DNA from 2 places in the Chitinophaga sp. G7 BAM 1005 genome. Region 2 is predicted to be linked to the other one. Evidence: riboswitches for the same ligand, from Rfam matches in the RefSeq annotation. Region 2 holds a riboswitch; the other holds the start of a gene.
The links. A riboswitch is a leader RNA that binds a small molecule or an ion and turns the genes downstream of it on or off. The one in region 2 is predicted to bind S-adenosylmethionine.

Region 1 (5,630 bases), 1.7 Mb from region 2:
AGGGAACCAGCGTTTTGCAGGACAGGATCTTTTACCTGTTCACATTGCTGGAGCGTGTGCCCAGGCTGCCGCAGTTAATGAATAAAGACAGCACGCTTACCACATTGCGGAACACCTACGCACAGCGTGTAGCCCATCCCGTGAGTAGCGGTGATCTTACCGCTTCTTTGCAGTTTAGCGGCAGCGCCATTAATGAAGTGAGTGGAGCCTTTCTTACATTATTGCAGCAGCACCCAAAGGAGATGGAACGCCTGTTAAGCGAAATGCGTGGCAGTGGCCTGTTCCAGCTATACGCCGGGAAAACTGACGCCACATTCCTCTCTCTTGCCTGGAAGGACGCCGCCGATGGCGTAAACTATATCCTTAATGCCTATACGAATGGAAAAGGACTCCGCTACCCCGTGATTGACTCTGCCACTTATTATGTATTATCGCCCGCCTACAGGGCAATGGTGGAACGTGTAATGGAACAGGCTGCGGAAAAAAAGCCGGACATATTCTTCCAGCCGTCGCTGCAGGTGGCACTGGGCTTACTGGAGCTGAACCGCCGCGATGAAGCCGTGCGCTATGAACCATTATCCGGTATCAACGAAGAAGCTTATAGACAAATAAAGAAAACAGACTGGAACAAATATCCATACACCGCCATGCTTATTTTGGGGGCAAGCCCGGTGGCAAAGGAAACAATAAGCGAAACCGGTAAAAGCCGCTGCCGCACCGGGGCAGAATTGTACCGCAAAGGAATGGCCCCCTTCATTATTGTATCCGGTGGGCATGTAAGGCCCGTGGGCACCCAATATTCCGAAGCGGTGGAAATGAGGAAATACCTGGTAAATGAGTTAAAGATCCCGGCCTCGGCAGTAATGGTAGACCCTTATGCCCGCCACACCACTACCAACGTGCGTAATGCTGTGAGGATTGTGTGGCGGAGCGGTATACCGGCCAATAAAAGGATGATGTGCGTATCTGATGCTATGCACGTCGCCTATGTGAACAGCCCGATGTTTACCCAACGCTGTACAACAGAGCTGGGATACATGCCTGCGGCAGATATCAAACAAGCGGACCTTTACTTTTTGTCGTTCCTGCCGGACCTCCGGTCGCTGCAGGTCAATGTTTTTGATCCGTTAGACCCCTGAAATAAAATATTCTGTTCACTCATTCGTCATCATATAAACACATCCTCATTTTATGTCTGACTCTTCTATCCAGCCCTTATATACAATCCTCGGTGCAGGAGGTATTATTGCCAATGAACTGGCTGCCGAACTGGTGCGCCACAACAAACCGGTACGTCTCGTGAGCCGCTCGCCTAAATCCATTGAAGGCATTACCGACCTGGTACCGGCCGATATTACGGATGCCGCGCAAACAAAGAAAGCCGTGAAAGGCAGCGCCGTGGTATTTCTTACTGCCGGTCTCAAATATGATATCAAGGTATGGTCCGATGCGTGGCCCAGGATTATGACCAATGTAATTAATGCCTGCAAAGAAGCCGGTGCAAAACTTATCTTCTTTGATAACGTATATTCTTACGGGTTAGTAAACGGCCCGATGAAAGAAGATACGCCGTATCATCCGTCCAGTAAAAAAGGAACAGTCCGCGCGGCTATTGCCACCCAGCTGATGAACGAGGTGAAGGCCGGTAACCTCACCGCCACCATTGCAAGGGCAGCCGACTTCTACGGACCCGGCGCCGATAAAACCGGTTTCCTCAACCTGCTGGTCATCGATAAGTTCAGGAAAAACAGCAATGCCATGTGGCTCGGAAAAGACGATCAGACACACAGCTACACCTTCACACAAGATGCCGCCAAAGGATTGTACCTGCTTTCCCAGGACGATACTTCCTGGAACCAGGTGTGGCATCTCCCCACCGCCAACCCGGCGCCCGATGGCAACGGGTACATAAATATTATTGCTACTCAAATGGGCGTGAAGCCTAAATATATGAAGCTGGGGGGCTTTATGCTTACCCTCTCCGGGCTGTTTGATACCACAATCCGGGAAATAAAGGAAATGCTGTACCAGAATAACCATCCTTATATTTTCGACGCTACAAAGTTTGAGCAGCACTTTAAAGTGAAACCTACTTCTTATGAAGAAGGCATCCGCTTAACACTCGCACATAAATAATAGTCTACTGATTTTGTAGGAAAATAAATTTGGAAGTTATTTTTTCTGCCTTATCTTTGCACCAGTTCTTTAAATAGCTTATCAAGAAAGGAGGAGGGACATGGCCCGACGATACCTTAGCAACCATCACTGTGCAAACAGTGAAAGGTGCTGCATCCATCCCGGTTTACGAACCAGGAAAGATAAGTCAGATCAATAGTTTTACTTTATATTATTCTTCCGATAATAAGAAAACTCATCTGGCTCCCAGGTGAGTTTTTTTTATGCTCCCACCTTTTTGATATGCTCATTTAACGGACCTGTTTAATCAATTTTCATCAAACTAAAAATCAAACAAAGATGAGCACTATCACTGAACTGATCCATTCTATTCCCGTAGATCCGCAAACAGGCGCTATTGCCGTGCCTATTTATCAAACCTCTACTTTTGTACAGGACGCGCCCGGCCTAAATAAAGGATACGATTACGCCCGCTCCAATAATCCTACCCGCGAAACCGCAGAAAAGATCATTGCGAAGCTGGAAGGCGGCGCTACCGCATCTGCCTTTGCCAGCGGTCTGGCAGTGATTGACGCCGTGATAAAACTCCTGAAATCGGGTGATGAAATTGTGGCGGTAGATGATATTTACGGAGGCGCGTTCCGGTTATTCAATAAAGTATATGAGAAGTTTGGCATCAAAGTAAACTATGTGGATACTTCCGATACACAGGCGGTGTTCAATACCATTACACCGGCCACGCGCCTGATCTGGCTGGAAACGCCTACTAATCCAACGTTGAAGATTTCAGACATTGCCGCCATTGGCCGCATTGCAAAAGCACATAACTGTTTGTTTTGTGTAGATAATACCTTTGCCTCCCCTGTGTTGCAAAAGCCACTGCAGCTGGGCGCCGACCTGGTGATCCACAGCGCTACCAAATACCTGGGTGGCCACAGCGATCTGATTGCAGGCGTAGTAGTGGCTAAAACATTACAACTGGGAGAGGAGATCAAATTTTATCAGAATGCCTGCGGCGCTATTCTTTCGCCGTTCGACAGCTTCCTGCTGATACGTGGTATTGAAACATTACATCTGCGTATTAAGCAGCATGGTATTAATGCGCAGGCGCTGGCAGAATACCTGGAGAAACATCCGGCAGTGGATAAAGTGTTTTACCCGGGACTGCCATCACATCCGGGACATGAGCTGGCAAAGCAACAGAGTAAAGGGTTTGGCGGGATTATATCTTTTACATTGAAAGACGACAGGGCGGAAGCAGCAACTGCTTTTGTTACATCCACACATTATTTTAAACTGGCCGAAAGCCTGGGCGGTATCAAAAGTTTGTTGTGTCACCCCGCAGCCATGACCCATAAATCCATTCCTGCAGAAAAGAGAAGGGCAGCAGGCGTGAGCGATAGCCTGATCCGTTTATCCGTAGGACTGGAAGAAACAGCCGACTTGCTGGCCGACCTGGAACAGGCGTTTACGAAACTGCCGGCGCCCGCCCTCGCAGAAAACGTGTTGTCAGCATAGCGGCTACATTGTCTCCCGTTGCATTGAGGATCGTAGCCAGCGGATCTACCAGCGTGCCTATAATCATCAGCGGCGGGAGCGCTTCTATGGGGAAGCCGTAAATGCTCATCACCAGCAGCTCGCCGATGTAGCCGCCATTAGGAATACCGCCTTCCACGATGCTGGCTATAACGGTAACGCCTAGTGCCATTAAAATTACTGCTACACCATCGAAGCCCCTTCCGAACATGGCAAATACCACCGCCATTTTTATGATGGAAGAAATGCTGGAGCCGTCTTTATGCAGCGTAGCGCCCAGTGGCACTACCACATTACCGATATCGCGTGGTACGCCCATCCGTTCTACCGCCTGGAGATTAGCCGGAATAGTAGCGATGCTGCTGCCGGTACCAACTGCAGTAAGGGTGGGGATAATATTATTCTTCCAGAAAATTTTTATACCTGGTATACCACCGGCAACAAATGCATACGCGCTGAAGCCAACGATAAAATACACGATGCCAAAACCATAATAAATACCGAGGGAGTGCGCGTAGGCGCCAAACAATTGTGGCCCTACAGTGCCCACCTGGTAAGCGAAGTAGGCGCCCAGTCCGACAGGGCCTAATTTCATGATGAGCGTCAGGATATCTTTCATCACCTCGTTACCCGATTGCAGAAAGCCGCGGAAAGCAGCGCCTTTTTCACCGGTACGCATGGCGGCAAAACCAACAAGCCCGGAGAAGATGAGGAACGGCAGCATATTTTTACGTGACAGCAACTCGTAAAATTCATTCACGGTGAGCAGTCGTACCAGCTGTTCTCCCCAGTTACCTGGTTGTTCCAGGTTCACCTCCTTTGTGAGGATTACCTGCTGATGGATAGGAAAGATCCAGACGGCTACAATCGTAAGAAAGGCAGAGATGAGAATGGTGCCCAGGAATACCAGCGACATTACGCTGAGGATACGGCCCAGCTTATGCCCCGCTTCTATGTTGGCAATGGCAGAGGAGATGGCAAAGAATACCAACGGTATAATGGCCGTAAACAACAGGTTCAGAAAAACATCGCCCAATGGTTTGATAATAGCTACACGCTCACCAAATATAAGCCCTGCAATACTGCCGGCGATGATGCCTGCCAGTAACCAGAACATACTGCTGTACGTTTTGAGGAATCCCATACCTGAAGTTTATGATTTACAAGATAACCAAATGTATCTGTTCGGTGAACAATCTGTCATGATTATTGTTTATGGTGTTAGCAAACCAATATATTTATCATGAAAAGCTGGATGCTATGTTTGTTGCTTCCCCTGTTCGCTCTCCAGGAAAGGACTTACACCATTGGAGAGGTGATGCGCAACGCCCGGCAACTGCACAACGACAGCATCACTGTTAGGGTGACCGGCTACGTGACTAAAAAGCTCCGTGGTAATAACTATCTTTTTGAAGACCGGACCGCTGAAATCCAGGTGGATATAGACCCTAAGTTCCTTCCGCAGCGGCCTTTCAGTGATCGGGAGGTGATCACCATTAAAGCTTTGGTGGAATATGAAATCAACAAGCCTATTACATTAAAGGTAAACCAGCGGGTGAGCAATGATTAACGGCCACGACTATATGATTTTGAGCACAAACATGCAGATGCTCCTCATACTTGCCAGGATCACAATTACCGCCACTGCCACCATAATAGTTTTAGCAGAAATTTTATTGGATACTTTTGCCGCAATGGGAGAAGCGATGGCGCTGCCTATCACGAGGCCGAGTACGGCATCCCAGTGTACATGATACAACACGGTTACAAAAGTGAGGGAGCTGAGCATGGCGATAAAAAAGCGGGTAGCCTTTACTGTGCCCAGCGAAAAACGGGGATGTCTGCCGCCGGCAATCAGGGAAGATAATACGATAGAACCCCAGCCCCCGCCGCCGATGGCGTCTATAAATCCACCGCCGAAGCCCAGCAGACCTATTCTTTTTATTTTTTTAGCCACG
Region 2 (5,630 bases):
CTGCTGCTGGCGCTGATCATTATTATTCTCCTGGTGGAGATCCGCGTGTGGATACTGGGCTGGTATATTGCCATCGGTTATTTATTCCTGTTTGTACAGGCGCCCTGTGTTTATATTTACCTGGTGCTTAAAAAAGCAAATCTGCCGGAACATTATCACCGGGTGAGTTCCCTGGTAAAAGTGATTATGCTCACCGGTATTTTATCAATGATATTTTTTAAACTTTATTTATAGAGATGTATAACCGCGCACCCGTAATCCTGGCTTCCCAGTCGCCGCGCAGAAAGCAGCTGCTGGAGCAGGCCGGAATCCCTTTCCAGGTGAAGGTGGTAGAAACCGCAGAAACTTTCCCTCCCGGACTGGCCATACCGGATATTCCTGTTCATATTGCGCGTCAGAAAGCGGCCGTTGTGCAGGAACTGTGTGAAACCGGCGATGTTATCATTGCCGCCGATACGGTAGTGGTACTGGATAACAACATTATCGGCAAACCCAAAGACCGTGAAGATGCCATTGATATTTTGTCGCGTCTCAGCGGACGCGAACATCGTGTAGTCACCGGCGTTATTATCCGGCAGGGGGAAAAGGAAGTTGCTTTTTCCAAAACAACGGCCGTACATTTCAAGCCGTTAACCACCGGCCAGATCACTTATTACGTGGATAAGTACAAGCCTTTTGATAAAGCCGGCGCTTATGCGATCCAGGAATGGATTGGCGCTGTGGGGATAGACAGTATTAACGGTTGCTTCTATAATGTAATGGGGTTGCCCGTAAGCAGGGTAGTGGAAGAACTGGAAAATTTTTAAGCAACAGTAACGGCGCAGGAAACTGCGCCGTTTTCATGATTGGTTTTTGCTTATTACATCTCTTTATTCCAATACCAGGATATTCACATCTTTATTTTTCAGCCAGCCGGCTTCTTGCAGTTTCTGTAAGTTGATAGTACCTACCACATAGCGCCATTCAGTAGATTCATATTTTTCAGAGATATTAAAGAACTCTGCCAGATCTACCTGGTCTGGTGTTTTGTAGCGCAGGTATACTTTCAGTTTTACATCGTTGGTAAAGCTGGGCTGATTGTTTTGTTTGATTTTTTTGTACTCGTAGCGGTAGTTGTATAACAGGGCAGAGATATCGGATAATACCGCGCTGCCGGTAGCAGTACCGCCGGCGCCTTTACCTACAAAGAACTGTTTGTCGGTGAATGCGCTTTCCAGCAGGATCCCATTGTATTCGTTATACACATCGTAGAGCAGGTTGTGTTCCCTGATCAGGTGCGGCAATACGTATGCAAATACGTGGCCGTTCTGACGGCGGCATTGTGCAATCAGTTTGATGGTACAGTTTCTCTGTTTGGCAAACTGTATATCAAAATCATTGAGGTGATGGATCCCGAAGTTGAATACTTCTTCCGGTTTCACAAAGGTGCCGAATGCGTGCAGCAGCAGGATCACTATTTTGAATTTCGGATCATATCCTTCGATGTCGAGAGTAGGATCTGTTTCCGCGAACCCCAGGTCCTGGGCCTGTTGCAGGGCAGTGGCAAAGCTGAGATTCTCTTCAAATATTTTAGTAAGAATATAATTCGTAGATCCGTTACAGATACCTTCCACGGCATTGAGCAGGTCGTTGTCATAATATTCTTCCAGGTTGCGGATAATGGGAATACTTGCACAGCTGGACGCTTCATACAGGAATGGCACTTTGTTTTCTGCCTGCAGCTGGTATAGCGCGGGCAGGTTTTCAGCGATCATACGTTTGCTGGCGCTTACTACGGCTTTACCGTTGCGGAGCGCTTTGCTCACTATTTCAAAAGCTGCTTCGGTGTCATTGATCAGTTCTACTACTACGTCAATGGTAGGATCTTCGAGGATTTCATTTTTATCTGTCGTAAAGTAACTGCTATCGATAGGTCTTGATTTATTAGGGTCTTTAATACAGATTTTTTTGATCCGTGCATTAATACCTTTTGTTCTGTTCAAAACTTCATAGAGTCCTTGTCCTACGACGCCGAATCCGAAAATGCCTAAATTGATGATCTTGTTTTCCATACTTTTTTTTGAGCTTTCAGCCGTAGTAGTCAGTCTTTCGCTGTGCAGAGATGATCAGGTTCTGAACATTGAAAGGGATATGCTAACCGCCAGCGGCTTATTGTAAAACAGTAATTTGCTTGCCGGCCGGATGATTTAATTTATCCAGCGCCTGTTTCAGGTCGTTGATCAGGTCATCGGCATCTTCGATGCCTACTGATAAACGGATGCAGGAGTCCTGCAGACCTGTTTTTCTCCGGAATTCTTCCGGAATGGTACGATGCGTCATGGTGGCCGGATGGGCCAGCATGCTTTTCACGCCGCCGAAGCTTTCTGCCAGCTTAAATAATTTGGTGGCGTTTACGATACGGATCGCATTTTTGATATTGTCGCTTTTCAGGGAAAAGCTGACCAGTGCGCCGTAATTTTTTTGTTGTTTACGGGCAATATGATGGTTTTTATGTGTGGCCAGTCCGGGATAAAATACTTTATCCACTGCGGGATGTGCGGCCAGCCAGTTGGCGATGGCATTGGCGTTGCTGCATTGTTTTTCCAGGCGCAGGTATAATGTTTCAATACCGCGTATGGTGAGCCATGCTTCAAACGGGCTGAGTATACTACCGGAAATATTCTGGTTATACCGGATCTGGTCTGCCAGTGTTTTTGAGTTTACTACTACGAGGCCGGCAATAACATCACAGTGTCCTGCAAGGTATTTGGAAGCGCTGTGGATCACCAGGTCGGCGCCCAGCGTTAGCGGCTGTTGCAGTAATGGTGTGCTGAAGGTATTGTCTACTGCCAGCAGGATATTATGTTGTTTGGCGATTTTGCTGATAGATTTAATATCAGAAACGCGCAAAGTAGGATTGGTAGGGGATTCCAGCCAGATGATCTTTGTATTGGGCGTGATGGCGGCCAGTACTTTATCGAGATTGCTGGTATCTACAAAATTCACTTTGATACCAAAGCGTTCAAACATGTGGTTAAAGATCTGGAAGATGCCACCGTAAGTGTCTTCCACGGCCATGATTTCATCGCCGGTTTTTAACAGCTTCAGCACCGCATCTATGGCCGACATGCCACTGGCAAACGCAAATCCGGCAAACCCTTCTTCCAGGTTGCAGATAAGGTCTTCCAGCACTTTTCTCGTGGGGTTGTTTGCCCGCGAAAACTCAAAGCCTTTATTGATGCCGGGCGATTCCTGCACGAAAGTGGACGTTTGATAGATAGGCACAGAAATGGCGCCTGTCAGTTCGTCTACCGGTATGCTGTGAATCAGTTGTGTAGCTGTTTTCATGTTATAAATTATTTTTAATGATGTTCAATGTGCACAATTGCCAACTGCAACGATATCATTAAAGATCAACTTAAACAACAACAAATCCATGAAAGGGGTGGGGAGGGGGCATAAAAAAAGCTCTCCCGATTGTTGGAAGAGCTCCTTTAGAAAGTTATATATATCTGTGAAGTATTATCTCTGCCAACTTATCTTTCCCCGATTTGCACCGGGGCAGGAATTAGCACCTTTTTCCTGATCATAATAATCAGGAAAGGTTGCTAAGGCATCGCAGGGCCAAGTCCCTCCGCCTTTCTGGATAAGTGATGTGTAAGAACTGGCGCAAAGGTAATATCACTTTGAGCAGATTTCCAAATTGGAATTGGAATTTATTTATTAATCGATGTTTTATTACCTTTGGATGATATTATTTTGTACCCAACCATATCTCTTATGTTTGTTAACCCGTTGCTCTCAGAAGAGCTGTTCCAGCACATCTGGGCATTCCGGCTATTTAAGCAGGATCATCTGACTACTACCGGCGGAGAATCAGTACAGGTGGTGTTTCCCGGTATTCATAACCACAATGGCGGGCCGGATTTTTCGGCCGCAAAAATCAGGATCGGAGCTACCCTGTGGGTAGGCCAGGTGGAGTTGCACCTGCGTACATCCGACTGGTTCCGGCATGGGCACCAGCACAATCCCCAATACGGGCGTATCATCCTGCACGTGGTGTTTGTACATGACATGCCCGCTGTGGGGATCAGGGAGGCGCCCTGCCTGGAACTGCAGCAGCATATTCCCAAACTGCTCCTGCAGCGGTATGAGGAACTGCGGCGGTTGTCGCCCTTTGTACCATGCGCGCCGCATGCCTCCCAGGTGCCGCCACTCATCTGGCTCAGCTGGAAAGAACGGTTGCTGGCGGAGCGCTGGGAAAGTAAGATCGGCAGCCTGCGGGCGTGGCTGCAGCACAATCGTTACAACTGGGAAGAAGTGTGTTACTGGGCGGTGGCGCAAAGCTATGGCACGCCCGTAAATGCCCTGTCGTTCCTGCAGGTGGCGCAGTCGCTGCCCTATAAAATGCTGATGCGGTACCGGCACCTGCTGCTCCAGCTGGAGGCCCTGCTGTTCGGTCAGGCCGGGATGCTGGAAGCGCCGCAAACAGACGGATATGCGTTACAGTTACAGGATGTTTATGGGCACCTGCAACACAAGTTCCGGCTAAGCCCTATGGCTGGCCATCAATGGAACTGGCTGCGGATGCGGCCTGCCGCCTTCCCTACCATGCGACTGGCTACCTTCGCGGCGCTTTTGCAGCAATCCCCTCATCTTTTTTCCCGGATCCTGGACGCCCCCGACATAACGGCGCTGGAACAGTTGTTCTTCGTACAGCCATCGGCGTACTGGCATACGCATTACCGTTTCGGGCATCCCGTAAACCGTACGCAGCGGCCGGGGAAACAGGCCGTGCAGGGCATCCTGATCAACACCGTGTTGCCTTTGCTGTTCCTGTACGGACAGGATAAGCACGGGAAATATTACCAGGAAAAGGCTTTGCATTTCCTGCAACAGCTACCGCCGGAAAAGAACCACATCACCGGCAGCTGGAGCCAGTTGGGCGTTACGCAGGAAAGCGCGATGGAATCACAGGCATTATTGCAGCTGAAGCAACACTACTGTGACGAGAAAAAGTGCCTGCAATGTGCGATAGGAGTGAAGATCCTCGCGGGCGGGTAAGGGATCGCCTTCGGCAATTTTAAATTGTCTTGGAGCAGGATTACGCTGATTATACTGATTTAGGGATTTGATTATTTTGGATTTTAAAAAGATTAGGGGAGATAGAAGCGGATATATCCACTTTTATCTCCCCTAATCTTTTTAAAATCTAAAAATCCAGAAAGTAAAAATCAAGCTAATCAGTATAATCAGCGTAATCCTGCTCCAAGACAATTTACAACCGCCGAAGGCGGTACTACCAGTTAAAAGTCACATCCTGTACAATATCCGGATGCACGCTCTTTGCCACAGGGCAGGTGAGTGCCGCTCTTTCCAGGATAGTTTTTTCCTTTTCACCGAGGGTGTGGCCTGCGGGGAAATCAAACACGATGGTTACGCCGGTAATACGGCGGGGATCCGACCCCATTATTTTCTGAACGCTTACTTTGGTGCCTTCAATAGCCCAGTTATTATCCAGCGCCTTGATGCCCATGATGCTGAGCATGCAGGAACCGAGGGCGGTGGCCACCAGATCAGTAGGGGAAAATCTTTCTCCCCTGCCCCGGTTATCAACAGGTGCATCGGTATCGATAACAGTGCCTGATTGC

Region 1: another riboswitch for S-adenosylmethionine. It lies ahead of ACMXI2_RS10035 (trans-sulfuration enzyme family protein); the one in region 2 lies ahead of ACMXI2_RS03275 (trans-sulfuration enzyme family protein).

What each region holds. Positions count from the first base shown of each region.
Region 1 is NZ_CP181478.1:2,493,499-2,499,128, forward strand. Features, by position in the region: gene ACMXI2_RS10025 (YdcF family protein) at 1-1,139, shown strand, start outside; gene ACMXI2_RS10030 (NAD-dependent epimerase/dehydratase family protein) at 1,192-2,136, shown strand; SAM riboswitch class I at 2,212-2,325, shown strand; gene ACMXI2_RS10035 (trans-sulfuration enzyme family protein) at 2,476-3,654, shown strand; gene ACMXI2_RS10040 (dicarboxylate/amino acid:cation symporter) at 3,605-4,816, opposite strand; gene ACMXI2_RS10045 (NirD/YgiW/YdeI family stress tolerance protein) at 4,916-5,242, shown strand; gene ACMXI2_RS10050 (sulfite exporter TauE/SafE family protein) at 5,252-5,630, opposite strand, start outside.
Region 2 is NZ_CP181478.1:818,716-824,345, forward strand. Features, by position in the region: gene ACMXI2_RS03260 (geranylgeranylglycerol-phosphate geranylgeranyltransferase) at 1-234, shown strand, start outside; gene ACMXI2_RS03265 (Maf family protein) at 237-806, shown strand; gene ACMXI2_RS03270 (homoserine dehydrogenase) at 870-2,051, opposite strand; gene ACMXI2_RS03275 (trans-sulfuration enzyme family protein) at 2,149-3,327, opposite strand; SAM riboswitch class I at 3,513-3,632, opposite strand; gene ACMXI2_RS03280 (DUF2851 family protein) at 3,760-5,043, shown strand; gene ACMXI2_RS03285 (OsmC family protein) at 5,279-5,630, opposite strand, start outside.